DNA from 3 places in the Paenibacillus sp. YSY-4.3 genome. Region 3 is predicted to be linked to each of the others. Evidence: riboswitches for the same ligand, from Rfam matches in the RefSeq annotation. Region 3 holds a riboswitch; each other region holds the start of a gene.
What was found. Region 3 has a riboswitch for thiamine pyrophosphate ahead of thiC (phosphomethylpyrimidine synthase ThiC). Riboswitches for the same ligand answer to the same signal wherever they lie in the genome.
Positions count from the first base shown of each region.

Region 1: it holds a riboswitch for thiamine pyrophosphate, as region 3 does, so the genes downstream of both, ACYUJT_RS23665 (YkoF family thiamine/hydroxymethylpyrimidine-binding protein) here and thiC (phosphomethylpyrimidine synthase ThiC) in region 3, are expected to answer to the same signal.
Region 2: it holds a riboswitch for thiamine pyrophosphate, as region 3 does, so the genes downstream of both, tenA (thiaminase II) here and thiC (phosphomethylpyrimidine synthase ThiC) in region 3, are expected to answer to the same signal.

Region 1 covers NZ_BAABMC010000012.1:50,129-60,177, forward strand. Annotated here, with positions in the region: gene murC (UDP-N-acetylmuramate--L-alanine ligase) at 1-924, shown strand, start outside; gene ACYUJT_RS23650 (energy-coupling factor transporter transmembrane component T family protein) at 1,001-1,810, opposite strand; gene ACYUJT_RS23655 (ABC transporter ATP-binding protein) at 1,807-3,585, opposite strand; gene ACYUJT_RS23660 (ECF transporter S component) at 3,585-4,184, opposite strand; gene ACYUJT_RS23665 (YkoF family thiamine/hydroxymethylpyrimidine-binding protein) at 4,187-4,825, opposite strand; TPP riboswitch at 4,956-5,069, opposite strand; gene ACYUJT_RS23670 (SPOR domain-containing protein) at 5,208-6,326, shown strand; gene ACYUJT_RS23675 (Maf family protein) at 6,494-7,105, shown strand; gene radC (RadC family protein) at 7,254-7,943, shown strand; gene ACYUJT_RS23685 (rod shape-determining protein) at 7,983-9,014, shown strand; gene mreC (rod shape-determining protein MreC) at 9,146-10,021, shown strand; gene mreD (rod shape-determining protein MreD) at 10,021-10,049, shown strand, end outside.
Region 2 covers NZ_BAABMC010000001.1:21,796-31,844, reverse strand. Annotated here, with positions in the region: gene ACYUJT_RS00155 (sugar phosphate isomerase/epimerase family protein) at 1-140, opposite strand, end outside; gene ACYUJT_RS00150 (AraC family transcriptional regulator) at 269-1,186, shown strand; gene ACYUJT_RS00145 (hypothetical protein) at 1,426-1,644, opposite strand; gene ACYUJT_RS00140 (DUF1492 domain-containing protein) at 1,596-1,937, opposite strand; gene ACYUJT_RS00135 (hypothetical protein) at 2,122-2,334, shown strand; gene thiE (thiamine phosphate synthase) at 2,709-3,392, opposite strand; gene thiD (bifunctional hydroxymethylpyrimidine kinase/phosphomethylpyrimidine kinase) at 3,389-4,201, opposite strand; gene thiM (hydroxyethylthiazole kinase) at 4,198-5,043, opposite strand; gene tenA (thiaminase II) at 5,110-5,799, opposite strand; TPP riboswitch at 5,959-6,062, opposite strand; gene ACYUJT_RS00110 (SEC-C metal-binding domain-containing protein) at 6,127-7,299, opposite strand; gene ACYUJT_RS00105 (hypothetical protein) at 7,770-8,162, shown strand; gene ACYUJT_RS00100 (DUF2339 domain-containing protein) at 8,162-9,745, shown strand; gene ACYUJT_RS00095 (hypothetical protein) at 9,898-10,049, shown strand, end outside.
Region 3 covers NZ_BAABMC010000001.1:208,014-218,062, reverse strand. Annotated here, with positions in the region: gene ACYUJT_RS00945 (ABC transporter substrate-binding protein) at 1-41, opposite strand, end outside; gene ACYUJT_RS00940 (sensor histidine kinase) at 239-1,960, shown strand; gene ACYUJT_RS00935 (response regulator transcription factor) at 1,957-2,721, shown strand; gene thiC (phosphomethylpyrimidine synthase ThiC) at 2,794-4,575, opposite strand; TPP riboswitch at 4,669-4,780, opposite strand; gene ACYUJT_RS00925 (helix-turn-helix domain-containing protein) at 4,946-5,170, opposite strand; gene glpK (glycerol kinase GlpK) at 5,303-6,793, opposite strand; gene ACYUJT_RS00915 (MarR family winged helix-turn-helix transcriptional regulator) at 7,578-8,045, opposite strand; gene ACYUJT_RS00910 (MurR/RpiR family transcriptional regulator) at 8,321-9,160, shown strand; gene nagB (glucosamine-6-phosphate deaminase) at 9,162-9,890, shown strand; gene nagA (N-acetylglucosamine-6-phosphate deacetylase) at 9,893-10,049, shown strand, end outside.

The DNA.
Region 1 (10,049 bases), on a different contig from region 3:
AAAGCAGGGCAAGGCAAATGCGTCGTTGCCGAGGCTGATGAGAGCGATGGCTCCTTTCTCCAGTACCATCCTTCGCTTGGCATCGTTACGAATATTGAGGCGGACCATTTGGAAAATTACGGCGGCGACTTCGGCAAGCTGAAAGAGGCCTACGTGCGGTTTCTGAATCAAATCAAACCGGAAGGCAAAGCGATCGTATCCGGAGATGACCGGAACATCCGCGACTTGCTGCCGAAGCTGCAATGCGAGGTCGTCACCTACGGCATTGAAAAGGCATGCGATTATACGGCGACAGATATTGAGCTTGGGGACCGGAAGGTTACGTTCACGATAAACCGTGGCGGGCAGCCCCTGGGCCAAGTCAAGCTGTCGGTTCCCGGCAGACATAATGTCTACAATGCCATGGCCACGGTAATTACCTGTCTTGAGTCAGGCATTTCTTTTACGGAGATCGCCGAGGCGATCCAGCATTTTCATGGCGCAAAACGCCGATTCCAGGTGCTGGGCGAGAGCCGCGACATTCTGGTCATCGATGATTATGCCCATCATCCGACAGAGATCGAGGCGACGATTGCCGCAGCTAAGGCGACCGGAAAACGGATTATTGCCGTATTCCAGCCCCAGCGGTATTCGCGAACCTTCTTCCTATTGGATGCGTTCAGCCGCGCGTTTGGCGGAGCGGATGAAGTAATCATTACGGATATTTACTCACCTGCGGGAGAGAAGCAGATTGAAGGAGTCAGTTCTTCGAAGCTGGTGGAGCTGATCAAAGTCAACAGTAATGCCGGAGCAAGACATCTGCCGACAAAGCAGGACGTCCTTGAAGACTTGCAAGGGCGGCTGCAGCCTGGCGATCTCGTCATTACGATGGGTGCCGGCGATATTTGGAAGGTAGGGCATGAGTTGGCCAAGAGCCTGGCCTAAGCAAGTTATAAAGGAGCTGTCCCAAGCGCAGTTGTTGTCTGCGGAGGACAGCTCCTTTCTGTTTTTCTTCAACGCTCTATAATTGGCCCCCATACCACGTCAAGGTGCCTAGCGCATAGGATATTGCATATCCCAGCGCTATACCGGCCAGCACGATGCCCATGAACATCCAATCGCGCAGGCGAATGCTCATTTGGCAGTAGAAATCCCGTTTGCCGCCGGTAAACCCGCGTGATACCATAGCGACGGCTACACGCTCTGACTTGCGAATAGCGCTAGCCAGGAGAGGGATGCTGTAACGTTTAAAAGCATGGAGCATCGAGCGGATATTGCGCTTTTCCCGCCATATCCCCCGCATCCGGTGGGCCTGCTGCATAATGCGAAGCTCCTCGCGGAACAGAGGCAGGAAGCGGAATCCGGCCAGGATGCCGTACGCTAGCTTTGGCGGCAGCTTGCATTGCTGCATGAGACTAAGCATAAATTTGACGGGTTCCGTCGTCAGGACGAACATGAGCGATAGCGCCGAGAACATTAGGGTGCGCAAGGCGAGTGAGAGGGCCAGATTGAAACCGGCCTCCGTCAGCTTCAGCGTTCCCCACGATAAGAGCAGGGGGGAGTCCTGCGGCAAATTGGAACGCGGAAAAAGCGCGGCCGTCCAGAAATAACCGATGGCCATAATAAAGAAGGGCACGAACAAGAACAGCCATCTGCGCCAGGAAATCCGGCCGAATATGACGGTGACGATCAATATATAAATCAGGCTGACGGAAATGGTGACCGGGTCGAAGGCGAGCGACAGCAGAATAACCCCTATAATGACGGTGAGTCCTTTGATCGAGGGATTCATTTCATTCAAGAACCCGCCAAATGCGCCTGATCGTATCATACGAGAACCTCCCCACAGGTATCTTGTGTTCTTTGGAGCGCTGATCTCAGCTTATTTTTCAAATGGGCTGTGAGCGGAGGGACGAGCTTATGCGCCCGAAGCTGCTCCTCAGGCCAATCCCATAATTCTTCAGGGCGTCCGTCCCATTGAATGCTCCCCTCGCCCAGCACGATGACCCGATCGGCAAATTGCTGGACAAGCTCCATATCATGGGTAATCATGATGACGGTCAGTCCGCGGTCTACCCGGGCGCGCAGCGAATTCATCAGCTCCAGGGCCGAGTAGGCATCCTGGCCGAAGGTCGGCTCGTCGCACAGCAGCACCTGCTGTTCCTCGGACAACATCGCGGCTACGCTTAATCGGCGTTTTTGCCCTTGACTGAGGGCGAAGGGACTGAAATCACGGCGATGTTGCAGGCGATATTGCTCAAGCTGTGAATTGACCCGTTCGGATACCGCCTCCTCGGGCAGTTTCTGCAGCCGCAGGCCAAAGGCCAGCTCGTCATAGACGGTATCAGTGACGAATTGATGCTCCGGATGCTGGAAAATAAGGCCGACGCGCTTTCGCAGCTCATGCTCCGGCCAATCCGGCAAAGGTTGGCCGGAGAAGTTGATTCTGCCGGAGGACGGCTCTAATATCCCGGACAAGAGAGCGGCGAGAGTCGACTTCCCCGCCCCGTTCTGGCCGACGAGTGCAATGAACTGCCCGGCCGGGATCGATAGGGACAGCCGGTCAAGGATTTTCTTTCCGCCGCTGCGCTCGAAGGAAAGGCTATCGATCAACAGCAAGCCATCCTGGCCGTTTGGATCGGCGGATCCTCCGTCAGGCAGCACAGTCTGGAAGGTTTCGGTTTGCTCCAGCTGTTGAAGCAGCGTTCTTTTTACAGAGTCGGGTTTGCTCAGCCATAGCTCGGTCAATTCATCCCTGGTGATCGGCTGCCATGTAGGCTTCTTCTCTATTTGCAGCTGCTCGTGGAGGCGAACGGCTCCTGGCATCCATATCCCCAAATGTTGTGCTTCTTCTTTGGAATTGGCAAAATAGGTCCGCGGTTCTCCCTCGTACACAAGTTTTCCACCCGTACCCATCACGGCAAGGCGGTCTACATAAGGCATCCAGGCATCAAGCTGGTGCTCAATAAGCAAGATACTCATTTGCCGCTGCTTGCGAATAGAGTGAATGAGACCGGCCAGCTGCGAGCAGGCGAGCGGATCCAGATTGGATGTAGGCTCGTCAAGGATGAGCACTTGCGGATTCAGGGCTAATGCGCAGGCCAGTGCCAGCCGCTGCTTCATTCCTCCAGATAAAGTATGGATATGTGCGTTCCGCCAGCCGGTCAGTTCGACAAGCTGCAGCGCTTCGTCAATCTTTGCGCTGATTTGTTCCCGCGGACAACCGATGTTCTCCAGGCAAAAAGCAAGCTCTTCCTCCACCTTGAGCATGCAAAATTGACTGTCCACATCTTGGAACACGATTCCTACCTGCTGCGCAATCTCCCCTGGGTCTTGTCCTTCGAGGGATTCGCCATGCAGATAAACGCCGCCAGTCACCAGGCTATCGATGGCTGAAGGATACACCCGGTTCAGGCAGAGGGCCAAGGAGCTTTTCCCGCAGCCGCCCGGGCCGAGAAGCAGCATTACTTCGCCTTGGTGCAAACGGAGAGAAATTGAGGAGAATACTAGCTCCTCCCCCTCCTCGCTAAAAGCCAGGGATAAATCTTTCGTCTCCAAAACAATCGGTTTATCCATCGTATCTTGATCCGGTAGCGCTGTATTCATTACAGCTTCACCGAAGTTCGTTTTTGATTAGCGTTTTGGGCTGCGGCCTTTCCAATGGGGAAGCTTCTCAGCACGCCTGTGCGGGCCAGCGCATCGGATATCCATTTACCCAACAGGCCGGCGATGACCGCTCCGCTGATAACCCGGACGATGAACATGGAGATGACAAGACCCGTGGACAATGCGGCAAACCCGGAATGGAAGAAGCCCCAAGCGAAGCTGAATACGGCGGCGCCTACGCCTGCTCCCATGAGCACTGGCGTGTTGTAGTAGCGGTATCTTACGGCGGCGAAGGCTGCTTCCGCGCCGAGACCTTGAATAAAGGCGGACAGGATCAGAATCGGGCCGGTGACGTTGCCGATCAATACCTCGATCGTTCCGGCGATCGTCTCGGACAGCAGGGCTGCTCCAGGTTTGCGCAAAATATAGGCCGAAATAATCGAAACGATAAACCATATGCCAAAGATGACCTCATATCCCATCGGACCCATAAAGCCGACGAGCACATTACCTACCTGCAGGAAAATCAAGTACACGACAGCAAATACGACAGACAGCGAGCTGAGAACGATAATGTCGCGAAGCTTCCAGGATGACATCCTTATTCCCCCTTCCTCTGCACATGATCCGGTTTAGTTGATGGACTGTTGCAGGAGATCGTCGCAGTCATGACTAGATGGGAGGTCTTGGTGCTCGAGGTGACGAAGGCGTTCTCGAGCGACCGGAAAACCTGATGGGCATTACCGTCCAAGCGGCTGGCGTAATGAATCCCGCCGGAGAACGTCCCCTCGGCTTCCGCAGCTTTTACCGCATCATAGATAACGTCCATATAGTGGGGCACCCCCATCGGATAGAGCGCGAATTGAGCTGCGGTATCTACCGAAGTGTCGTTCCCCTCGTTTAAGCGGACATCGTCCTCGGACATGTAGACGTCTCCTTCCGTATCTCCCGGGCAGCCGACGGAGAAAGTTGCGCTGAGCGCGACATGCTCGCCGCTCTTTGCCGCTTGAAGAAAGATGGATTTAACGACGTCGAACACATGCTCATGGCGGCCGCGCACGCAGGTGCTGACGTCATCGCTCTGAACCCAAACCTTGGACGTGTCGGTATGCTCCAGTGCTTCGAGAATGATCGGGACGAACCGGTCGCTCATCGGAAACAAAGAGAACCGGCAGCCGACGATGCGGCTGGTGCCGCAAGCCACAGCTTGAATGTTTTGCTCGATCGGATTGTTGTTCATGTTACTTTTCCTCCCTTGGATAAATTAATCATTGCCTGGAACGACAAAAAAACCGCACCCGAAGAGTGCGGTTTTATCGATCCAAGCCTGTGCTTGCTTTAATATATTAAAGTGAACATGCAGCGCTATTCATCGTTTCCCCGCACTTCCCCACGCTAGTATGATCTAGATCGGGTGTAAAGGGTTAACCGTTCCTCAATCGGGAACGATCTCTCAGCCAGCAAAGGCACCCCTAGTGCATTTCTCCGTTATGCGGTTGTCAATGGTTCCCATTATACAGAGTTCCATTAAATTGTAAAGACCTCGCCTAAATGAACTGGTCTATATTCTCGCAAATATTCATATTGTAACGGTAGAAGAGAGGACAAGGAGCGTGCGGATCGTGAACAAGGCGAAGATGACATTCCGGTTCGATGAACACGGGCGGGAAGCCCGCCATGCACAGGGGGCCTGGGACCAGCAGGGGATAAAACCCGTCCCCGCTCCAAGGCATGACAAGGAGCCTGAGCAATCGGATCAGGGACCCAAAGATATTACCACAGCTTACCGTGCGGTAGAAACGATGGACTATTGGGGAGATCCTTTTACGGATCATACCGGAACAGGGATTGCCGTATTTCCGGAGCACTCCGAACCAGGCGGCGGTGATTATTATTTTCGCCAAACGCGAACCTCCTGGTGGAAGGTTGCCGGCTCGCTGACCGGGGCGATCGTGACCGGGGCGCTCTTTGGATTCGTCGTTCTGTCGATGTTCAATCAGGAAATGTCGGTGCCGATCCCCGGAATTAGCGTGCCGAAGCAGGAGGCAGCCGGAGAAGCGGCAGATATCCCTGTGCTGGGCAGCCTAATCACGGAGGAACAGGCTCCGCTCGTGCAGGTCGTTCTGCCTTCGCAAAGCTATCATTTTCTGCAGTACGGCGTATTCAGCACGGCGGAAGGCGTCGCGCTAGCCCAGGAACAATTACGCTCCGCAGGCATCGCTGCTGCGCGGGATACCTTGGATGAGAAGCGGGTATACGCAGGAGTCTCCCCTAATCGCGAAGAAGCTAAATTGCTTAGCGGGAGGCTGAAAACGGGGGGTGTCCACCTTATTTTGCATGAGATTGCCTTGCCGGAATCCGTTACCGTGGAATATAAGGGGGATGCAGCATCCCTTCAGCAATATTTGGCGCAAAGCGCGGATCTCGCTTACATGCTGAGCTCCTCCTCGGCAGCTCTTCTGGGAGAAGCTACCCCTGAACGCCAGAGCCAGGAGGAGATCGGCCAGTTAAGGGAAAGCCATCAGTTGTGGACCAAGAGCGCTGCCTCGGTTCGGGGCAAACTGACATCTTCCGCAGAGGCTGCAGCGAAGGAAATGGAGAAGGCGATGAACAGTGCGGTCGAGGCGATGGAGGAATTTAATGAGAAGGGCGAGCAGACCATGCTCTGGGAAGTGCAAAATGAAGCGATGCGGTTCATTCTGGCAGAACAAGAGCTGGTCGGAGGCAAAGAGGGGCCGTGAACGAACAATCGAAAGGCAGGGAATTGGAAATAGTTGCCCCTGCCTTTTTTATGTTTGTATTGCCGATCAATTAACCTTATAATAATGAAGTGCTAAGTGTCAAAAAATGGCGAGGTTAACAGCTCTGAACTTATTCGGGCGAAGGCCGAGCAAAGGAGAATCCTAACTTGGAATTTGCAGCTTCATCATCGCGGCATGTAATATTGGCCTCGTCTTCACCACGCAGACGGGAATTGCTGGCTTCCTTACATATTCCGTTTGAGGTTATTCCAAGCGAAGCGGACGAAACTACACCGGAGCAATGGGAGCCGGAGCAAATCGTCATGGAGCTTGCGCTGCGCAAGGCCAAGGCGGTTCAAACATCGCTTGAGCAAGCATCGCGCGAAGCCGTGATCATCGGCAGCGACACGATCGTCGTCTTGGATGGACATGTGCTCGGCAAGCCCAAGGATGAAGCGAAGGCAGCTTCGATGCTCCGTTCATTGCAGGGACGAAGCCACTATGTGTATACTGCCATTGCTTGCATTGATGCGAATAGCGGACGAACGGAAGTCGAATATCGCCGTACGGCCGTTACGATGAGACCCGCAGCCGAGGATGAAATCGCCGCATATGCCAGGACCGGAGAAGGCTTGGACAAAGCGGGCGCTTATGCGATACAAGGACTCGGGTCGATTTTTGTCACAGGAATCGAAGGCTGTTATTTCAATGTGGTCGGACTGCCGCTTTCCTTGCTGAGCGAGATGCTCTGCCGTTTTGGAATCCAAGTGTTAAGGTAATCGATTCCAGCCGAAAACGATGTAACAAATAACTTCATATGTACGTTGTTTAAGAAGAGGAAGAGATAAAGCATATCCTTCCGTAATGAATTTGCTGGCGGCCGGTTATCCGGACCAATGCCTAATCATTCGGAAGCGAGGGATATGAATGGATACGCCGCAATATTTGCTGCGCGATATGCCTTTTGAGGAAAGACCTAGAGAACGCATGATGCAATTCGGAGCCGGATCGCTCAGTAATGCCGAGCTGCTGGCGATTTTATTTCGCACGGGTACCCGGGATGAATCGGCTATACATCTGGCTCAGCGTGTGCTGAGTGGAATTGGCGGGCTTCGCAATCTTGTGGATCTCAGTCTGGACGAGCTGATGAAGCTCAAGGGCATCGGCCCGGCCAAAGCGGTGCAGCTTAAAGCAGGAATCGAGCTGGGGCAGAGGCTTGCGAAGACGCGACTGCCAGAGGCCCAGGTCATTCGCAGCCCGCGGGATGCAGCGGATTTGCTGATGGAGCAGCTGCGTTATTTGCAGAAGGAACATTTTGTCTGTTTATTTTTGAATACAAAAAATCATATCATTGCTCAGGAGACGCTTTCCATGGGAAGCTTGAATTCCTCGATCGTCCATCCGCGAGAAGTGTTTCGCGCAGCGATTAAATGCAGCAGTGCGTCTGTCGTATGCGCCCATAATCATCCTAGTGGAGACCCGACGCCAAGCCCGGAGGATATCCGGATGACCCGGCGCCTATGCAAAGCCGGAGAAATCGTCGGAATCGATGTGCTGGACCACATTGTGATCGGAGACGGGGAATTCATAAGTTTGAAGGAGCAAGGCCTGATGTAATATAATAGACCAGATACAGAAGGAAAGGAAGATTACAGCATGTTAGGTGGTTTCACGAAAGATTTAGGAATTGATTTGGGTACAGCGAATACGCTCGTTTATATTCGAGGTAAAGGAATTATAGTGAGAGAACCGTCGGTAGTAGCGATGAATACAGATAATAAGAGCATTGTAGCGGTCGGGGAATCGGCCAAGAAAATGATCGGGAGAACACCTGGCAATATTCGTGCCATCCGTCCGATGAAGGACGGCGTTATTGCCGACTTCGATACCACCGCAACGATGATTAAATACTTTATTCGCCAGGCTCAGAAGCAGCGTTCCTTGTTCCAGCGCCATCCGAACGTGATGGTCTGCGTCCCATCTGGCATTACAGCGGTTGAACAGCGTGCGGTAGAGGATGCTACGAAGCAGGCCGGAGCACGTGAAGCCTACACCATCGAAGAGCCGTTTGCGGCAGCTATCGGTGCAGATCTTCCGGTATGGGAGCCAACCGGCAGCATGGTCGTAGACATCGGCGGCGGAACGACAGAGGTTGCTGTCATTTCGCTCGGCGGCATTGTTACCAGCAAGTCCGCGCGCGTAGCCGGTGATGACATGGACGAGTCTATTATTCAATACATCAAGCGCCAATATAATCTGATGATCGGTGAGAGAACGTCGGAGCAGCTCAAGATGGATGTTGGCTCGGCGCTTCCGCTCGAGCAGGTGGAATCGATGGAAATTCGGGGGCGCGATCTCGTTACCGGGCTGCCGAAGACCATTTCCATCACTTCCGACGAAATTACCGAGGCGCTTGGCGATACGGTGAATGCCATCGTGGAAGCGGTCAAGGTAACGCTGGAGAAATGTCCGCCCGAGCTGGCGGCAGATATCATGGACCGCGGCATTGTATTGACAGGCGGCGGCGCATTGCTGCGCAACCTCGACAAGCTTCTGGCCAAAGAGACAGGTATGCCTGTCATCGTAGCCGAGCATCCGCTCGATTGCGTTGCCATCGGTACGGGGAGAGCTCTCGACAACATCCATTTGTTCAAATCAAGAAGCAGTTCGGCCCTTCGCAAGCGCTAATTTGTGCGCTGAAGATGGGAGAATATGCACTATTCATGATAAAACGGCGCCGTCCTGACATGGACGGCTGTGCCGTTTTTCTATAATAATATAGGTGGACTCGTGGAGAGGAGAAATTGCAAGGTTGGAGGGTGCTTAAACTGTTTAAGCTGCTTGGCAACAAAAGATTGTTTATTTTGCTGATGGGACTCATTTTGTTTATCGCTATAATGGGATTTACGCTCGGGCCCCGGGCGAATTTGTCTTGGCCGGAGAAGTTCGTGAAAGATACGGTTGGCTTCGTGCAGTCGATTTTCTATAAGCCTACTTCGTATATCGCCGGCTTGATTGAGGATGTCTCTAACTTGCGCGCCCTGCAAGAAGAGAACGAGAGCTTGAAGATCGCGTTGTCTCACTATACCCGGGATAAAGCCATCTATAATCGGATTGAGCAGGAGAATGCCCGTCTGTCTGATTTGCTCCACTTCACGGAAGCGCAAAAGAACCAGTATAATTACACCTACCGCATCGCGCAGGTGGTCAGTGTAAATAACGATCCGATCAATCGGACGATTAAAGTGAACCTGGGGAGCAATGACGGCGTCAAGGTGGGATATGCTGTTATTTCTGCTGAAGGACTTGTAGGTACGGTAAGCCGGGTCAGTAACTTTACCTCAACCGTCAAGCTGCTTACGACTATGGATGCGAAGGATCCGAATTCGAACGGCATTTCCGCTACGGCTCAGGGAAAAGAGAATGAAGTGTTTGGCGTCGTCGAGTCCTACGATCCCGATAAAGGCATGTTCCTGATGAATAAAATCGATGATACTTCTTCGCTCGCGGTCGGCGATACGATTGTGTCCTCCGGCGTCGGCGGAGCATTTCCGCGCGGGATGGTCATCGGTAAAGTCAACGACATTCAGGTTGGCGAATACGGATTGACGTATACGGCTTACATAGAGCCCGCGGCGAGCTTCACGGACTGGAAAGAGTTGATTGTGGTATATACACCGGAGGTCTTGGAGTAGTGAGGAATCGTAAATATATACTGATCCT
Region 2 (10,049 bases), 190 kb from region 3:
AAATCGATGCCGCCCGTTGTTTGCCAGAAAGTGAGGCTGAAAGACTCGAAGCCATGCGGCAAAATTTGCGGAATGACCCGTACCGCATCCTGTCCGCCAACCAGCGTGCCTATACGTAACAAATGATTGCCGTTTTGCATTTGCCAACCACTCCTATATTGAGTATATTGTGAAGCATAAGCCCATTGTATAGCGCTTCCCTGAATATATCTCTATACAATCTTGTGCTTTTTTGGTTCTATATTGCGCTAGAGGAGTGTTGCCTGAAATGACCCACCCTCAGGAATTGCGGGAGCATACGTATTTTAACGATCCGGCCTATCCCTTTAATATATTTCGACTTCGCGAGAAGCAGCAGCAGAAAGGAGCCCCTTCGTTCTATTTGCATTGGCATGACCATTTCGAGATTCTGTTGGTGGTTGAGGGAAAGGCCGTATTCTTTATCGACAGCAACCCCTATGAAGCACAGCCCGGCGATATTATTATCGTCCCCTCCGGCGCTCTGCATGCGGGTTACGCAGCTGACGAAGGACCACTGGAGTACTACGCCATCGTGTTTAACGCGGCGATGCTCCGGCATGGCAAAACCCCCGATCCGAAGCACGCGCTCTATATAGCGCCCTACCTGGACGGAGGCCTGCTTTTTCCTATCCAACTAAGTCATCAAGATGCCGCGAATCTGCGGTTCAAGCATGTTCTGGAGGAGGTTATCAGCGAATTCGAAGGCAAGCAGCCCGGATACGAACTAATGGTCAAAAGCCAGCTGTACATGCTGTTCACTCTGCTCTCCCGCCGCTTCATGCCCGGCGAACAGCAAGGGCGGGCGAATCTGGCCCATACGCGTAACACGGATCGCTTCAAACAGCTCCTGCTCCATATCGATGCGCATTATGCGGAGCCAATCACCGTATCCAAAGCGGCGTCGATGATGAATCTCAACCCGTATCATTTTTGCAAAATATTCAAGAAAACGACCGGCTCCACGCTCATTGAATACGTCAACTACATTCGCATCAACGAAGCGATGAGGCTGCTCAGCGGCAGCGATCTCACCATTACGGAAATCGCCGAGCAGATCGGCTGCGGCAATCCAAATTATTTCACCAAGCTGTTCAGGCAATATAAAGGCGTTACGCCCTCCCAGTGGCGGAAGGAGGCTGCGGGACCTGGATTGCAGCGCCAATAAGGCCGGAAACACAGGCTCCATGTTAAAGTCTTAGCCTTACGGTATCGCGGCCTTACGGACATACGGACTTACGATCTCAATGCCTTGCGGCCATACCGCCGCCATAACCGTTTTTTTTGCTCCCAATAATAAGGGTAAATCCGGTCCGGCGATTACAACCACTGTTGCAATTTTTTTTACAAAAACATTTGCAGTCCATATAAAAAAAAAGGCAACCCCCTGATATCACAGGGGTTTGCCTACTCCTTCCGCTCCTTAATCAATTCCAGAAACTCTAATATAATATCCGAAACGGCATCTTCCTCCGACGTGTGAATATACTTACTTACCCGTAGAATGTCCCCTTTATAGAGCTCGATGAGCTTGAGGGTGGATTCCTTATCGTTTTGCCTTGCTTTATCCAGCAGGCTCAGGAACTCACCATCCGGGACAATTCTTTGATCATCTTTCGCTTCCATTTGTTCACCCCTTGCTGACTCATGTTCAACTCACGGGCAACCTCCTGCTCAGTCTTGTCTTGGATATAGATCTTGAAGATAATCGATCGGCCCGTGTCAGACGGGAGGGCATTAATCAACTGTCTAACGACGATTTTATTATCAGAAGATGAGGTGAAACTGGTTGTGGCCGGTTCCATTCCGCCAAATGAACACTCCCGCTTCCGCACGACCTTTGCTCGATACTGAATCCGCCAGGCGATCCGATACACTTCTCTCCGATATTGCTCGTACACGGTTTGTTGTTCTTCCAAAGCTACCTCCCCCTTTCAAAATCATCTTCTACCTATAGGGAAAAATTCTTAAAAAATTAACAACTGAGAAATCATCTTATTTATTGAAATTATAACATTTATTTCTAAATCTTTGGTTGTAATTCTCCCTGATTATTTTCTCTATATTAGTGAAAGGACATTTAGAAGAAAGGAGGGAGCGATGATGCAGGTTGCTGATATGGTCACGCTGATCACGAACGTCGGTTTTCCCGTTACTCTAAGCTTTATTCTGATCAAATACCTACTGCAAACGATGGGCGAAAAGCTGGATAAAATGGACGATACGATTCACCTCTTAAGCCAGCAGGTCAAGAGCCTCGAAGCTCATGCAGACACTGCAAAAGCTGCAGAACATGCTGAAACGAAGACTAAATGAGGAAAACAGGCAACGGAAACGGAAGTAGACTCATAAAGCTGCTGCTCGGGAAGCAATCCCCCTTAAAGCATCGCTCCAGGCGGGTTGCTTCCTTTCCTATCATCTTGTTCGCAAATTCTCTAGTCTTTATTAAGCCTCATAGAGTGCGGCATAGTTTGTACCGAAAAAAAGGGGGCATCTGTTTATACATTATATGTGCGTTAGCGGAAAAATATGACTCGTGTATAATTAGACGTATAATTCCAATTTTTGTTTCTAAAACCAAATAACTGATTGATCTTCGGCTTACCTGCAAGCCAATATAAAAAAACTACGGCAAAAAGGCCGCAGATTCCAAATATGAATCTGCGGCCTGCTTTGTGACTCGTACAGTTCTATTGTCGCTCAGCCACATCGGCCGCCTCAGCTACCTGCTCCAACAGCTCTTCTGCGGCTTTACGCACATCCGCCGCCTGCGTGACCGCTGAGATGACGGCAACGCCGTCCGCGCCTGCACGCACCACCTCGGCGGCACGCTCTGCGGTAATCCCCCCAATGCCAACGATCGGCAATTTGATCCCTTGCGCCCGCATCTCCTGGATCATGCCTGTACCCTGCACCGGGCTCGCGTCATCCTTGGAGATCGTCGGGTAGATCGGGCCAACGCCGATGTAATCGGCGCCGTTAACAAGCGCCGTCCGCGCCTCCTTCACCGTGTGCGCGGACACGCCGAGGATACGGTTGCCGATCCGGGCGCGAACAACGCCCGCGGATTCATCATCCTGCCCAACATGGATGCCGTCCGCCCCGATACGAGCGGCGAGCTCCACGTCATCGTTGACGATGAAAGGCACCCCGGCGCGGCGACAGGCCGCTTGCAGCTCGAGAGCGAGCGCAAGCTTGGCCTCCCCGGTCAGCGCGCCAGGGCCCTTCTCGCGGAACTGGATCATCGTTGCGCCCCCGCTTAACGCTTCTTCTACGACGCGCAGCGGCTCCTCCCGGCAGTTCACACTGCCGACGACCAGGTACATCCGCAAGTACCGGCGCATTTGCTCAGGAGAGATGCTGCCGCCGCTCATCGCTCCTGCTCTCTTCTGCGGCGATACGCCCAATGGTTCGTCGGGCCATGCCCCTGGCCCAGCTCTAGGCTATCCTCGATCGCTGCCTGGATATAACCGCGGGCCATCTGCACCGCCTCCAGCACCGGCAATCCCTTCGCCAGTCCGGCCGTTATCGCTGCAGAATAAGTACAGCCCGTTCCATGCGTGTGAACGGTATGAATCCGTTGTCCCGTCAATTCCGTGCACGAAGCTCCATCATAGATCAGGTCAACCACCTGCTCGCCGTCTTCATCATGCCCGCCCTTGATCACAGCGACGGCCGGGCCATAAGCGCAGATGCGCTTGGCCGCCTCGCGGCGATCCGCCATCGTGCGGATGCTCATGCCGGACAATGCCTCGGCTTCCGGGATGTTCGGCGTGACGATCAGCGCCAGCGGCAGAAGCTGCTCCTTCATCGCCCGTACCGCCTCCGGCAGCAGCAAATCCGCTCCGCCCTTAGCGATCATCACCGGATCGACGACGACATTGCGCCAGCCATGCTCCCGGATGCGTCCAGCCACCGCCTCAATAATCTCGGCGCTAAACAGCATCCCCGTCTTCAGGGCATCGACGCCAAGATCGGTGCTTACCGCATCGATTTGCTCTGCAGCAGCTTGTGGCGGCAGCGGGTACACGCCCTGAACGCCCAGCGTATTCTGCACCGTGATAGCCGTAATGGCCGACATGCCGAAGACATCCAGCTCCTGGAACGTCTTGAGATCGGCCTGTATGCCCGCACCGCCTCCGCTATCCGACCCTGCAATGGTAAGTGCTCTGGCTATGCTCATACAAGTTCCTCCCCTGTGGCGGAAGTCTCAAATTCGCGTACCGCGGCATGTCCCTTCAGGGAATGCGGATGCAGCTTGGCCAGCTCGTCGAGGAAGGCGATCTGAAAGCTGCCGGGGCCGATTTCAGATGTGCGCTCGGCCGCCCGGGAAGCCGCAGCGCCGTAGAATGCCAGCCCTGCCGTGCCGGCCAGCAACAAATCCTTCTCCACCGCAGCAAAAGCGCCCAGTACCGATGTCAGCAGGCAGCCTGCTCCCGTCACCTGGGTCAGCAGCGCATCCCCGCCGCTGACGACCCTGCACCGGCTGCCGTCTGAAATGACATCTTCCTTGCCTGTAATCGCTACGACCGCATTCAGTTGCCGCGCTGCCCGCAGCCCTAGCTGTGCGTTCTCATTGTCGGCGCTGTCTCCAGCGTCAACGCCCTTGATCTCGCGCGTCTCGCCGATGAGGTTGGCAATCTCCGCCGCATTTCCCCGCACGAGGGATATCTTTACCTCGCGGAGAATCCGCAGCGCCGACTCCGTGCGGAACGCCGTAGCCCCGACCCCAACCGGATCCAGCAGCACCGGTACGCCATGCGCATTCGCCGATTTTCCCGCAATGATCATCGCCTCGACCTGCTCCTTCGTCAATGTGCCGATGTTGAGCACGAGCGCCCCGGCGATTTGGGCCATGTCGGCCACTTCCTCCGGCGCATAAGCCATGACGGGAGACGCCCCAAGAGCATACAGCCCGTTCGCGGTAAAATTGGTCACAACCACGTTGGTCATATTATGAATGAGCGGTTTAGTTCTCTGAACCTTCGTAAGAAGTGCCGTTATATCGTTTTCAAGTGTACTCATTATGATCTGCCTCACTTCTTTTTGTAAGAATGATAGATTATGCCTTCGACATATAGGAGCCTTCCCCTACAGGGCGTATTCAGCCGTACTCATGGACACTGGCCAATCCTGAACGTTATAAGCCATATCCCAGAACATGTACTCGAGCTGGCAGCTCAGCAAATAGTGCTCGGTCATTTTTTTGCGCTCCAGCTCGGTCGTAATTTCCGCCCATTTGTCCAGACGCTCACAGAACTTAGCAGTCGTATTCGTCCTTGTCGCATAGAAATGAATCCACTCATAGAAAGGATGCGCTTCGGTTGGCTGCACTTCTTTCATCAGCTTCTCACCGATCTCCAGGTAAGTCCATGGACACGGCAGCAGCACCGCCATAATTTCAGCCAGGCTTCCTTCATGCGCAACATTCAGCATATGGCGGATATAATGATGCGCTCCCGGAGCCAGTGCATATCCTTGCATTTGATCATAGCTGACTCCGGCAACCGCACAGAAGTTATTATGCGGATGAACTTCGCTGTTCAGAATAAAAGAAATTTGCTGGTTAAACATTTCGATCTCATCGCGGCTCGAGCATTTGGATATGGCAATGCCGTAAATCCGCATATAAGCCGTTAAATACTCATGATCCTGCTTGACGTAATGAATGAGCTGCTCCTTCTGCAAGTCGCCGTTAGCGATTCCTCTCACAAAAGGGTGTTCAAAAATTGCCTGAAAAATACCATCGGCCTTCTGTCGAAGCTCCTGCGTAAAACTCATTGTTCTCCACCTCCGGATATAATGTGAACATGACCAGGAAGCCATTAGGGATGACGCCGCACATTTTTAAATACCAAAAAGGCCGCTCCATCAATGGAGCGGCCTCATTCAACATCACCTTTACACGGACAGCAAGCTGCTGTAATAAGTGTCAGACATTGGATTCCGACTCCACTTTCCTACGCTAGTACGAACTAGATCAGGTTCAAAGGGTCCAAGATAAGATCTTGTCTCAGCCGCTGACGGCTCCCCTAGTGGACTTCCTATTCATTTTCACTATTACTGTATCTGTCTTTACAAGAGTTGTCAAATTTTTGATATTTCAAATTATTTGCCGCAGCATTTTTTGTACTTGAGGCCGCTGCCGCATGGGCATGGCTCGTTGCGGCCGATCTTGGTGACGGACACCTGGCTTTTGTTCAATGGACTTAGCTGGCGATGTGCCGATCTCAGCTCCACATTGCCGAAAATCCGGTTCATCGCGAACGGAGTATGGCCTCTATGGATCCACAGTCTTGTATGGTTATATACATCGTTCATCAGAGCGACAACGGTATCGGCCTGCTCCATGCTTTGGAATTTCAGACCTCGTCTCTCAAATTCATGGATCAACTCGCCCGAAGTCGCTTGCATCGTACAGGCTAGCTGAATATCGTCGATAAGATAGTCGACCAATTCCGCATCCCGGGAAATTTCCTTCATCACATACGCTCTCAGCTTCGATAGCTGCGGCGTCATCTCGAAGTAATCTTCTTCGGCATATTTCAACAGCTCTTCGCGCTTCGGAATGAAATGCGGCTTGCCTTTAATCTGCGACAACAGCTCTTTAAAATCTCCTTGCGATTCCTCAAGAGACAAATATCCATCAATGATGAAACCCTCAGCTATCGTGTAATTCTGTTCTCTGCTCGTTAGCTCTCCGAATAGCTCCTTGAATCGTTTCTGATCGAGCTGCTCACTGTTCTGCGCATTATAAATTTCAATAAGCTTGTCCGGCTCAATCGCGCCGAATAAGTGGGTTGTAGCTAATATATACTCATGAACGAGCTGCGCACCCGCTCGTTGTTGGTGGAAATTCACGTGGTCCAGCTTGGCGTAAGCTTCTCTAATCTCATCCGGCATGACGATATAAAGCTGGCCCTCGCTGAAATAAGTAAATACGAGCCCACGGTTCATAAGATACCAATAGTGCTCGATCAGAATGAGATTGTTCTGCAGAACAGGTTGACGAAGAAGCGATTCGAACAATTGCCATTCCAGGCTGCTGGTCATCAGCAGAGCTGATTGCAAATGCTCCGCGTCGGTCATATAGGCTGTCAGCGCTTCTATTAATTCCTGCTTTTTCATCTTGGAACGTCCAGGCAAATTGCAGGCCGAAGCAAGCGCAGACAAACGAACCTTCGTCAGATCTTGAAGAATGTCAGGCAGACTTGTCGTTACTTCCCCGATAATCGCATGCTGGATATTCATTTGTTCAAGCATTTCATTATAATCTTCCAAGTTCAGTTCTCCTCTTTCAATTCCTTGTTTCCTTTGTATTTCCCATTGTATCGCATCAGTCATAAATCCACCGGATATCCCACTATTTCGGGCTCAACTACATATACTACCACACAAATGGCGTCTAGGAGAGGAATTCTCAGCAAATTTCATAATTTTCATTAGCAGAAATTATTGTTCGCGGTGTTATTAATAGCATATAATCCCTTTAAAGCCAAAGTATTCACTTCCAAAATATGGACTTGAAGGATTGCGGGCCATCCGTTATCGTCAATGGTTGATCAGGTATCTTCGTCAGATCGTTCAAACATTTTCAACAAACAGAGGTGATATGAACTTGGATAGAGACAACAAGATCAGAGAACTGGAGGAAGATTTACGAAGGATAAGCGAACAACTGTCTGAGCTGAAACACGGCCAGGGATATGCATCATCCCCCCTGAACCCGCCCGCTGAAAAGGAAGCAGTCCATGATCCGGCCCTTGAATCGTCTCTTCGAGCGCAGCAGCAGGGTCAGCAGTCCGGGCCGCCGCCGTGGAACCCGCAGAGCTCACAACAGCAGGAGCACCAACACGATCAACATCTACAACAGCAACAACTGCATCAGCAGCAAGTGCCGCAACACATTCAACAACAGTACGATCAACAAGGGCAGTCCCAAAATCATGGCACCTTCCCTGGCACGCAGCAGTATGATCACCAGCAATCTGACCAACCTGCGTGGAACCCTCAAAACCCGCAGCAGCAACAACTGTATTACGAACAACAACAACAACAACAACAACATCATCATCATCATCATCAACAGCAGGACCAACACGGCCAACCGCATCAAGCACAGCTCCAGAACCAAGCCCCTTTAATGGGAGCACCATATCAAGGCCAACAGCTGGAACTCCAGCAGCCCCCGTATATGAGGCCGCCAGCGAATGCGCCGCGTTCATCGCGCGATTGGGAATACGCCATTTCACGGGTATGGCTGCCGCGGGTATTCATCGTCGTGCTATTGCTTGGCGTGCTATGGCTGTTTATGGCCGCGGTCAACGCTGGATATTTAAATGAACCGGTTCGCTGCCTGCTGGGAGCCGTTCTGGCCGCAGCTATGTACTGGTTCGGAGACAGGCAGGTTCGCCAGCAGCGTGAGGCGCTGGGGCAGGTCCTTCTGGGCGGCGCAAATGCCGTCTTAGTTCTCACTCTTTTTGCCGCGCATATGCTCTATGACTTGATACCGCTTGGCATTGCTTTCGTGCTATACATAATGTCCATTGCCTTTGGCGTGTTCATAGCGGTTCATCATCGATCGCAAACGCTGGTTATCATCGCCTTGCTATCAGGGTATCTGATACCGTTTCTGGCCAAATCCCCGGCTAATCCGTGGATGTTCTTGCTGTATGAGGCCGTCTTCTCCATCGCCATGATGCTCGTAGCAATCCGTTTCAATTTCCGGGCTGCTTATATTGTAGCCATTTCTGTCCTGCATGTACCGCTCTTAATCTTGTATGCGCAAGGCCTTTACGATAAGAGCAAATATCTTTTCTTAATCGCCATATTATTGCAGCATTTCGTGCTATATGGAATTACGGTGGCTCGCCGCTACCGGCACAAGCTGGATCAGATGATTTTGCTGCCGATTGGCTTTTTCCTGCTCTCCCTCTGGATGATCGGACTTTACTCCGGAGAGGAAGGATACACATTCAGTATTCTGATGGCCTTATTGTCTATTCTATACAGCGTTACCACCGTGCTGTCTTTAAAGCACAGAGAAATGTCGCAGCTATTCGCTTCCATCGCTACGTACGGCTGGGTCGTATTCATCGTCGACAGCGTAGGCAAGGATTACAAGGCCAGCGTACTGCTTGTCTTGGGCATGCTCTCTTTCGCGCTCGGCATTAAGCTGAGAAGCCTGCTGCAGCAAATCGTCGGCTTAACCCTGTACTTGTTCAGCGCATTGCTTATTTTATTCAGCCTCATGCCTGCATTTTTCTCCAGTGAGACGCTGGCCTGGTTCTTGCTCGTAATCAGCATGCCAATTCCGTATTTTATGGTGAGGAAAGAACAAGAGCCCAAATGGGTGAATTCACTCTGGAACGTCTTCAACTGGGTTGAGGCAGCGCTTTGTCTCATTTTCGTGACCCAGATTGCTTATGTGTTAAGCAAATCCTTCAGCAGCGATGTCCAGCATTTGAGCTTGTCCGGCGCATGGATTCTTTATTCGGCCGGCCTGATTATCTTCGGGCTGATCACGAACCGCTCCCGCGTCAGACTGGCAGGCGTCATCTTCTTGTTCGTCATTTTGCTGAAAGTCGTCATTATTGATTTGCCATGGGTATCGATCGGCGTAAGAGCCGCTCTCTTTATCGCCTTGGGGCTCGCAGGAATAGCTACCTCGAGACTGCTTTACAAGAAGAAGCAGGATGAGGATCAGCCCGTATCCCCGGATGCATAAGTAAACATTTTCGATCGATTGGCAACGATTTAGAACCGTCTTACAGGCGGTTCTTTTTTCTGCAGCACAACCATGCTCCGCATATAACTATTTAATCGGATTATGATATAATCACGGCACAATGAATTTATGTAATTTTAGGGAGGCTTTACATGCTCACGTTCCAACAAAAAATCCAGATTCTAGAATCCTTCCCCCAGCTTGAACGCCGGGACGTATCGCTAGGTCGTGTCAATTTCCACTATGAAGGCAGCGTTCATGACAAAAAAACAGTCGGATATCATCTGCATCCGAACGGCAACGG
Region 3 (10,049 bases):
ATCAAAAGCAAACTAGCGATAAGCTGTAATCTTCTTTTCATGCTGTTCTCATACCCCCTGTTGTTTGTGTCAAGCCGGCTTATGCACAACTATACCGCCTTCTTCTTCCGGTGAAAATGTGACAAAACATTGAAAAAGGTGAAAAAAAAACGGTTCATGAGGACTGGTTAAGCTGACCATTGATTTCAGAAAAAACTTTTGCTAATTTAGAATAATCCTAAAGAAAGAAGGATGAGCGATGAAATTCTACCACACGTTATTCGCGAAATTGTTCGTCTCCTTCTTTATTTTGTTTACGGTGCTGCTGCTATTTCTAGGCTGGATTACGTACCGGAACTCTGCCTCCTCGCTCAACCGGCAGTTGAATAGTGAGGCGGAATCGACCTTTAACCGCAATTTCAAAGTGCTGTCCATTTACCTTAATGACTTGAATCGTATGAGCGATGCCATCGCCATGAGCTCGGTCGTCTCCGACTTCCTGAAGAACAGGAGCGAGTCTGATTATTATGCGTCTTTTCCGAGAATAGACGACATCATGAAGAGCGCAAATTCGATTCGGCCGGAAAATACAGGCATTACGCTTGTCAGCAGCAACCAGTTCGTGTATTACTACGGCTATTCCCTCAATCGGGACAACGAGAACTTCTCCCGCTTCGACTGGCTGCCGGAAGAAGCTCAGCTGCAGGAGAGAGCGTATGTAACCCCTTTGCATCTAAGGCCGTACAGCAACTTGAACAGCGGCCAGAAGGTATTCTCCTTCGTGCGCAAGCTGCACAGCATCGATTTGCGGGCTACAGGCCTGCTTATTATCGATTTCGATCTTGATGCGCTGAGCCATTTGTTTTCGGCGGATCCGGCATTTGGCATGAACGAGTCCGAGGATTCACTGCGTTTCTACATTCAGGATCAGCAGGGAACGGTAGTCTATCCACATAACGAAGCCCACCATACTTTGCCCGGCGATTTATCGAAGTATCGCCTTGTTCAGCGAACGGAGCCGACGACCGGATGGACGATGTCTGCTTATTTTCTCGAGAATAAGTGGTACGAGCCAGTTTATAATATTCGCAAAATATTTGTAAGCGCCATCATCGTCAGTCTGCTCATCGGTGCGGTCGCTTCCCTGTTCATTTCGACCCGCTTTTCGAGGCCAATCAAGCAGCTTCGCCTGCTAATGAAGGAGGTCGAGCAGGGCAATTTCGATGAGCAATTTCAAATTACGGCCAAAGATGAAATCGGCCTGCTGGGGATCGGCTATAACAAAATGGTCAAAAAAATCAAAGACTTGATCGAGCTTGTCTACACGGAACAAAATCATAAGCGGATCGCGGAGGTTGCCGCCCTTCAGGCCCAGATCAACCCTCATTTTTTGTACAATACCCTGGAGTCCATCAATTCACTGGCCCGGCAGAGCAAGGAGAAGGATATCAGTAAAATGATCGTCCTGCTCGGCAAATTGCTGCGGATCAGTATCAGCTCTTTCGAGGAGTTGGTGCCGTTCTCCAAGGAGCTGGAGTACCTGCGGCTGTATCTGGAAATCCACCAGCTGCGGCTGAAGAAGCAGATCAGTTATACGATCCAGGTCGAGGAAGAAATTTATGATCTTTACACGGTAAAGTGGATTTTTCAACCGATTCTCGAAAACGCCATTATGCACGGCCTGGATCCGAAGCAAAACGGAGGCTGCATTGAGGTGAAGGGTTGGATCGAGGACGATGTGGTCTGGATCGTCATTCAGGACTACGGCGTCGGCATGGATAAGGAGGAATTGAAGCCGCTTCAAGAAGCGCTGGCAAATGATTATGAGCAGTTATCGAAAAAGCAGGAGCACATCGGACTGTTTAACGTTCAGGCGCGGATCAAGTACCATTTCGGAACCCGCTACGGCATTATGCTGGACAGCGATACCAACCGGGGAATGAAAGTGACGATTATGCTTCCAAGGAGGGAACACGGATGACCTGCCGGCTATTGATCGCAGATGATGAACGCATTATTTCGGAAAGCCTGAGCACAATGGAGGAGTGGACAGAACGGGGGATCGATGTCGTCGGCACCGCGGCCAGCGGCCGCGAGGTGATCGATTGGTTAGAGCGTACCCGCATCGACCTGCTTATAACGGATATCCAAATGCCGGATATGAACGGACTTGAGCTGATGGAGCATTTACACAAGCATCGGCCGGAGATCCATATGATCGTCATCAGCGGGTATGAGGAGTTCGATTACGTTAAGAAGGCGATGAAATACCGGGCTGCCGGATATGTACTTAAACCGATCGATACGGACGAACTGCTTGCCATCGTGGACGACATTCTAGCAAAGAATACGTCACGGCCGCAGAACATTGAGGAAGCCGATCCCGAGCTGGTACCCATGACCTATCATGAGACCGTAGTGGAGCGGGCTATTGCGTATATGCATGATCATCTGGACAAAGACATCAGCCTGAAGGAAGCCGCTGAACAGTTCCACCTAACGACACAGTATTTTGGACAGGTGTTCAAGTCGGTCACCGGACAGACCTTCCTCTCCTATTTGACGCAAATCCGGATGGAAAAAGCATGCGAATTGCTGAAAAACCCAGAGCTGACGCAGTATGCCGTTGGGGAACTGGTCGGCTACAAGGATCCCCGTTATTTCAGCAAAGTATTCCACAAGACCTATGGTATGACGCCCAGAGATTACCGGCGGCAATTGGTGAAAAAGGATTCGATTTGATTTGTAGTACGACAAAAAGCCTCCTAGCTCCTTCCCATTTCGGGCAAGATGCTAGGAGGCTTAATAAGCTAGCTATCGATAAATGACATTTCCCGTTTCTTTGAACTGCTGTGACTTTTCCTTGAAGCCTTTGGCAATAGCCTCCCCTTCTTCAAGTCCATGCTTCCTAGCATAATCACGGATATCCTGTGTGATTCGCATACTGCAAAATTTAGGGCCGCACATGGAACAAAAGTGAGCGGTCTTGGCGCCTTCCGCAGGCAGCGTTTCATCATGATACTCCATAGCCCTCTCCGGATCGAGCGAGAGGTTGAACTGGTCTCTCCAGCGGAATTCGAACCGCGCCTTGGATAACGCGTTATCTCTTTCTTGGGCCCCAGGATGCCCCTTCGCTAGGTCGGCTGCATGCGCAGCTATTTTATAAGCGATGACTCCCTCGCGGACATCGTCTTTATTGGGCAAGCCCAGATGCTCCTTAGGGGTTACGTAGCACAACATTGCAGTCCCAAACCAACCGATCATCGCGGCTCCGATCGCAGAAGTAATATGATCGTAGCCCGGGGCAATATCGGTCGTTAGCGGACCTAGGGTATAGAAAGGGGCTTCCTGGCAAACCTCCATTTGTTTATCTACATTTTCTTTAATCAAATGCATCGGCACGTGGCCGGGCCCTTCGATCATCACCTGAACGTCATGCTTCCAAGCGATTTGGGTCAGTTCGCCGAGCGTCTCCAGCTCAGCGAACTGAGCCTCGTCATTGGCATCCGCAATCGAACCTGGCCGCAGGCCGTCACCAAGCGAAAAGGCGATATTATAGCTTTTCATGATTTCACAAATTTCTTCGAAATGGGTATAGAGAAAATTTTCTTGATGATGAGCAAGGCACCAGGCCGCCATGATGGAACCGCCGCGGGATACAATGCCCGTAACTCGCTTAGCCGTCATTGGAATATACCGCAGAAGCACTCCAGCATGGATCGTAAAATAGTCAACGCCCTGCTCCGCTTGCTCGATCAATGTATCGCGGTAGACTTCCCAGCTTAACTCCTCGGTCTTTCCGCCTACCTTCTCCAATGCTTGATAGAGCGGAACTGTGCCTACAGGCACCGGTGAATTGCGGATAATCCATTCCCGCGTCGAGTGAATGTTCTTCCCCGTGGAAAGATCCATAATCGTGTCAGCGCCCCAACGGGTCGCCCATCTCATCTTCTCGACTTCCTCCTCAATAGAGGAGGCGACGGCCGAGTTGCCGATGTTTGCATTGATTTTGACTAGAAAATTCCGACCGATGATCATGGGCTCGCTCTCAGGGTGATTGATATTCGATGGTATAATTGCTCTGCCTTCAGCGACTTCCTTGCGAACGAATTCCGGGTCTACGTTCTCCCGGATCGAAATATACTCCATTTCAGGAGTGATGACTCCTTTTCTTGCATAGTGCATTTGCGTCACATTACAACCGGCTTTCGCCCGAAGAGGCTTCCGGCCTATTCCGGGGAAAGTCTCTGTGTGCTCATGATGTTTTTCTGTTTGATATCCATCGTCCTCAGGTCTAGCACTCCTGCCCTCATATTCCTCAACATCCCCCCGCTCCAGAATCCAATTTTTGCGATTCTTTGGAAGCCCTGCCCTTATATCCGTATGGTAGCTAGCATCTGTGTAAGGACCACTGCAATCATATACCCGAACAGGTTGATTCTCCTCTACCGATTCTCCGCGAACCGTTGGGGAAAGTTCGATCTCTCTCATTGGCACCTGTATATCCGGACGCGAGCCTTGAAGATATACCTTACGACTGCCTGGAAAAGCTAAAATCTCGGGGTCTGCGGTGTGGTTATTGATTTCGCTTGCCATTTCTATTCCTCCTTAGAATGAATGGGTTCAAGCGGAGCTGTAGCAGCCGAGTGCAACAAAAAAGACCGCAACGAAAGAAGCGGTCTTTGTATACACAAAGGCTTGAACGTTTCCTCCGCTGGCATTACCCAGATCAGGTTATACGGTCGACAGCGCAATAGCTATCCTCTCAGCCTGGTTGGCCCAAGCTCCCGTTTATTCAATTCACTAATTTATAATATATGGAAAATGAGGAATTATCAACCCTGTACTCTGAAACTAAAATGAGCTACGCTTCCAGCTCCAAGCAACAAAAAACCTTCTAACTCTCTCGCCTGCCGTCCCGAGAATTAGAAGGTTTACGGTTCTTTGACGTGTTTTGGCCAAACCGTCAGATTTTCAGTTCCCCAAGCTTGATCAGCTCGACGACCGCCTGCGCACGACCTTTTACGTTCAATTTCTGCATGACATTAGAAATATGATTTCGTACGGTCTTCTCGCTAATGAATAGTTGCCCCGCAATGTCGCGCGTCGTTTTATCCTGCACGAGGAGTTCAAAAACTTCTCGCTCACGATGAGTCAACAGAAATTTGCTGTTACGATCGCTGCTCTTCAAAATGCGTCACCCCTCCTTGCTCGGGTTTTGTGGTATAACAAGGTTAAGGGATACAGTCAAAACATATTATGAAAAATAGCGGGTAAGCGTGCGATACAAAGCAAAAATGGGCTGCTTTCGGCAGCCCATTGCTCATTTAAAGGCCATAGCGGCATAAATAGCCTTTTTCCAGCCATTATAGAGCGAGTCCCGCTCATTTTCCGGCATCGCTGGTTCGAACCGCCGTTCCAGACTCCAGATGCGCCTGATTTCATCAAGATCCTGCCAATATCCGACGGCAAGCCCGGCCAGATAGGCTGCTCCCAGGGCGGTCGTTTCGCGTACAGCCGGACGTTCAACTGGAACATCCAAGATATCGCTTTGGAACGCCATCAGGAACGTATTCGATACCGCTCCCCCGTCCACCCGCATCGTATTCACCTTGTAGCCGCAATCCTTCTCCATCGCCACAAGAATGTCTTTTGTCTGATAAGCCAAGGATTCCAAGGTTGCGCGGATGAAATGCTCCTTGCTCGTTCCCCGGGTGAGGCCGAATACAGCCCCTCGAACCTCACTATCCCAATACGGACTGCCTAAGCCTACAAAAGCCGGTACAACATATACCCCCTCCGTGGACTCGACTCGTTCGGCATACCTCTCGCTATCCTTGGCCTCCCGAAACATTCGCAAGCCATCTCTTAGCCATTGTATGGCCGAACCTGAGACAAAGATACTACCTTCAAGCGCATAGTCAACTTTACCGTCAATTCCCCAAGCGATCGATGTAATGAGGCCATGCCCCGACGAAACCGGCCGCTCTCCCGTATTCATCAGCATGAAGCAGCCTGTGCCATACGTCGTTTTCACCATGCCCTGCTCGAAGCAATTCTGCCCGAATAAAGCGGCCTGTTGATCGCCAGCGGCTCCCGCAATCGGCACCTCATGTCCGAAGAAATGATACGGCGCCGTACGTCCATAAACCTCAGAGGATGAGCGGACTTCGGGAAGCATGGCCTTTGGCACCTGAAGCAGCTCCAGTAGTTCGTCATCCCAGCACAGCTCATGAATGTTATACATCAAAGTCCGCGATGCATTGGAGTAGTCGGTTACATGCACCTGTCCCCCGGTCAGCTTCCAAATGAGCCAGGAATCGATCGTACCGAAGAGCAGCTCTCCCTTCTCCGCACGCTCCCTTGCTCCCTCGACATGATCCAGAATCCACTTTACTTTCGTGCCCGAGAAGTAGGGATCGATCAGCAATCCCGTCTTTTGCTGGAATACCGGATCATGGCCCGCTGCCCTAAGCTCCTCGCAGATATCCGCCGTCTGGCGGGATTGCCAAACAACGGCATTGTATATATGATTTCCAGTCTCCTTCTCCCAAATGATCGTCGTTTCCCTCTGGTTCGTAATGCCGATCCCGGCCACCTGCCCCGGCTTTACCCCTGACTCCGACAAGCATGATGCGATCACCGCGAGAGTAGAACCCCAAATCTCATTAGGATTATGCTCCACCCACCCGGGCTTTGGAAAATACTGCGGAAACTCGCGCTGCGCCAAGTGCACGATCTCCCCTTGCTTATTAAACAGAATCGCCCGCGTACTCGTAGTTCCCTGGTCTAGAGCAAGTATATATTGTTCCATAAACATCCTCCGCTCTTGAACTTTGGTCATTTTTGTTATTAGCTAAGCCTAAACGTCCCTTCCCCTTCAAGCTCCAGCTTCGTTTTAAATTGCAGATATCCAATAAATTAAACATTCAAAATTAATTCGAAATATTAACCTTATTCTACCTCGTTAGCGGATTGCGTTACAATTGAAAATACGACATCGAGCCGGTAAAGTACTACCGTGACGTTTATTCAGAATAACCATCCACACTAGGCAACAGCAAGTTGCCAAGCACCGTTATCCAGAGCTCAACAAGAAACTTCAGGCACTCTAAATATCATCAAACCAACAGTAACTTCAGGTACTCTAAGCACCTCAAACGCAAAATGTAACATCAAACAACCTAAGTAACTAGCTCACAAATTTCCAGCACCTTTAAAACGTATGTGCAAAATAGCACCAACAGCTCGGTTACCGAGAAGCTAACGGACCCAAAAGCCGCTATTCCTGCTTTTTTGCTGATTTTTTACGATCTTACGGACACATAAGCCTTTAAGCCTTTATTTGCCAAAAACGGCTTGATGCTCACCTATTTTAGGCTAATAGCGGAACTGCGATCCGTTAACGCTGAGTTTGGCGTCTTTTTACATAAATAGCGGAACCACGGTCCGTTACATTACAGCGCAGCACAAAAAAGAGCACCCACAAGGTGCTCAACCGTTGGCCGCCATACAGCTCATTTCTGCTTCGAAGATCCGTTCAAGATGGATCTTGAAATGACGGGCGATTTCCGGATTGCTTTCAAAATCCCCGCCTTTTATATTTCCTTCGCCTCTGCAGCTTCTTTCTCTTTAAGGCGTCCCGCCTCGTCAAACTTGTTGATGACGCGTTCCAGCACTTCCTTCTCATTCTCGTCCAGGCAAGCGAAGTAACGCGTCAGCACTTCCCTGGATTTCTTCCGCGCTTTCTGATACACTTCCTTGCCCTGCTCCGTAATGGATAACAGCACGGCACGGCGATCCTGTTCATCATGTTTGCGTTCTACGTAGCCGTTCTGAACGAGGCGGTCGAGCATCACCGTGATCGCGCTCGGCTTGACGACAAGCGCCTCCGCCAAATAAGTGACATTACAGCTTTGCTCTTTCGCTATGAGCGACAGCATATGAAACTGCGGCCCCGTTAATGGCAGATCGCGGTGCTGCATAATTTCGTTTTGCAGCTTTTTGACGACCATCGAAAATTTCGATTGAAGCCGGTCTATATAGTGATCGAGATTCGGATCCACGCTATTCCTCCTCATCGGGCAATAATACGGATTAAACCCGTAAGCTTAAGCAAATATTAGTGTATTATGCGGTTCATAAAAATACAAGGAACTCCGTTTCAAAAGTGTCACATTGGTGTAATAAAACACCTTGCATTATAAAGTGGAATATTTTATTATGTACTAAAATAGTTTTCATCATTTTTGTAATATTCACAAAAATTATTTTCTTCCCTTTTGTACATCTGTTACAGGAAAGAAGGTGAACCTACATTCTTACTCCTATTCTGCATGCGTTGTCTACACAATTGAGCAGCTTGCCGCCACAAGAAAGACGACTGGCAGAACACATTCTAAGTGCCCCTAGTTCCGTGATCCATATGGGCATTACTGATCTCGCTGAGGAGTGCGGAATCAGTCCTTCCACAGTGACAAGATTTTGCAAGTCGTTTCATTTCAAAGGATTTCCCGATTTTAAAATGAAGCTGGCCTTTGAGGTCGCTCACAAACCTTCAGAAAGCCATTATCAGGATATAATCGCAGGGAATGATCTGCACAGGATCGTGCAGGCCATGGAGGCGAATCATCTGGCTTCGATTACAGATACAACGCGTCTATTGGATATCAGGCAGCTCCAGAGAGCCGTAGAAATACTTTGCGGCGCTAAACGAATCGATCTCTACGGTGTAGCTACGTCTTCCGTCATCGCGCAGGATTTCTACCAGAAGCTCATTCGCATCGGCAAAAATTGCACTGCATTCGCGGATTCCCACATGCAAATCACTTCGGCATCCAGCCTTAGCGAGGGCGATGCCGCACTGGCCATTTCCTATTCCGGAGAGACGCCGGAGACGATAGATGCGCTGCGCTGTGCCAAAGACTCCGGTGCGCTCACCCTATCGTTAACCCAATATGGAAGCAGCACCCTTGCATCCCTCGCGGACATATCCTTGTTCTCATCTTCGTTAGAAGAAGGAATGCGCCGGGGAGATATGGCTTCAAGAATTGCTCAGCTGCATGTTATTGATATCCTATTTACAGGAATGGTAAGTCTGGAATTTACGGAATATACCCCTAAGCTAAAAAATTCATACCAGAACGTCCAAATCTATCGTAAAACTACTGGAGGCGAATAATATGTTTAATATCATTAAAGTAAACAATGAACAGCAATTCAATGAGACCGGAGCAGGAATTATTGCAAGCCTGCTGCAAACGAATCCGCGGGCTACGCTAGGACTGGCTACTGGCGGGACTCCTGTCGGGGTATACCAGCATCTGATTGAGCTGCATAAGCAAGGGCTCGTTAGCTTCAAGGAAGCCCGCAGCTACAACCTGGATGAGTACATTGGCCTGGCTGAAGATCATTCGGAAAGCTACCGCAGATTCATGAACGAGAAGCTATTCAATCATGTAGACATCGATTTGAGCAATACCCATGTGCCATCTGGCGTATCCGGCGATGGGCACAAAGTTGCAGAAGAATACACACAGCTTCTGGAGCAAGCGGGCCAAATTGACTTGCAGCTTCTTGGCCTTGGCCACAACGGGCATATCGGCTTCAATGAACCTGCGGATGAATTGAAGGCCACGACGCATGTCGTCGAGTTGGACGAGGTTACCCGCAAAGCTAATGCGCGTTACTTCGACTCTATCGACGAAGTGCCGACTCATGCGATTACAATGGGCATCGGCTCCATTCTAAAAGCGAAGCAAATCTTGCTGATGGCCAAAGGAGCAGACAAGGCTGAGATCGTGGCCAAAGCATTAAAAGGTCCTATAACAACGCAATGCCCAGCCTCCCTATTGCAGCTTCATCCTAACGTTGTCGTTATCGTCGACCAAGACGCCGGGGGGCTATTATAACCATGACTGCCTCGAACCGGAGTTTTCAAATTACTCACGCCGAAGTCGTTACGTCAAAAGGCATCATACATGACGGCGCGGTGGTCGTAGAAGAAGGTCAAATCGCATACGTAGGCTCGACATCAGGAATGCCTTCAGATTCTCCGGCTTCAGCTTCAA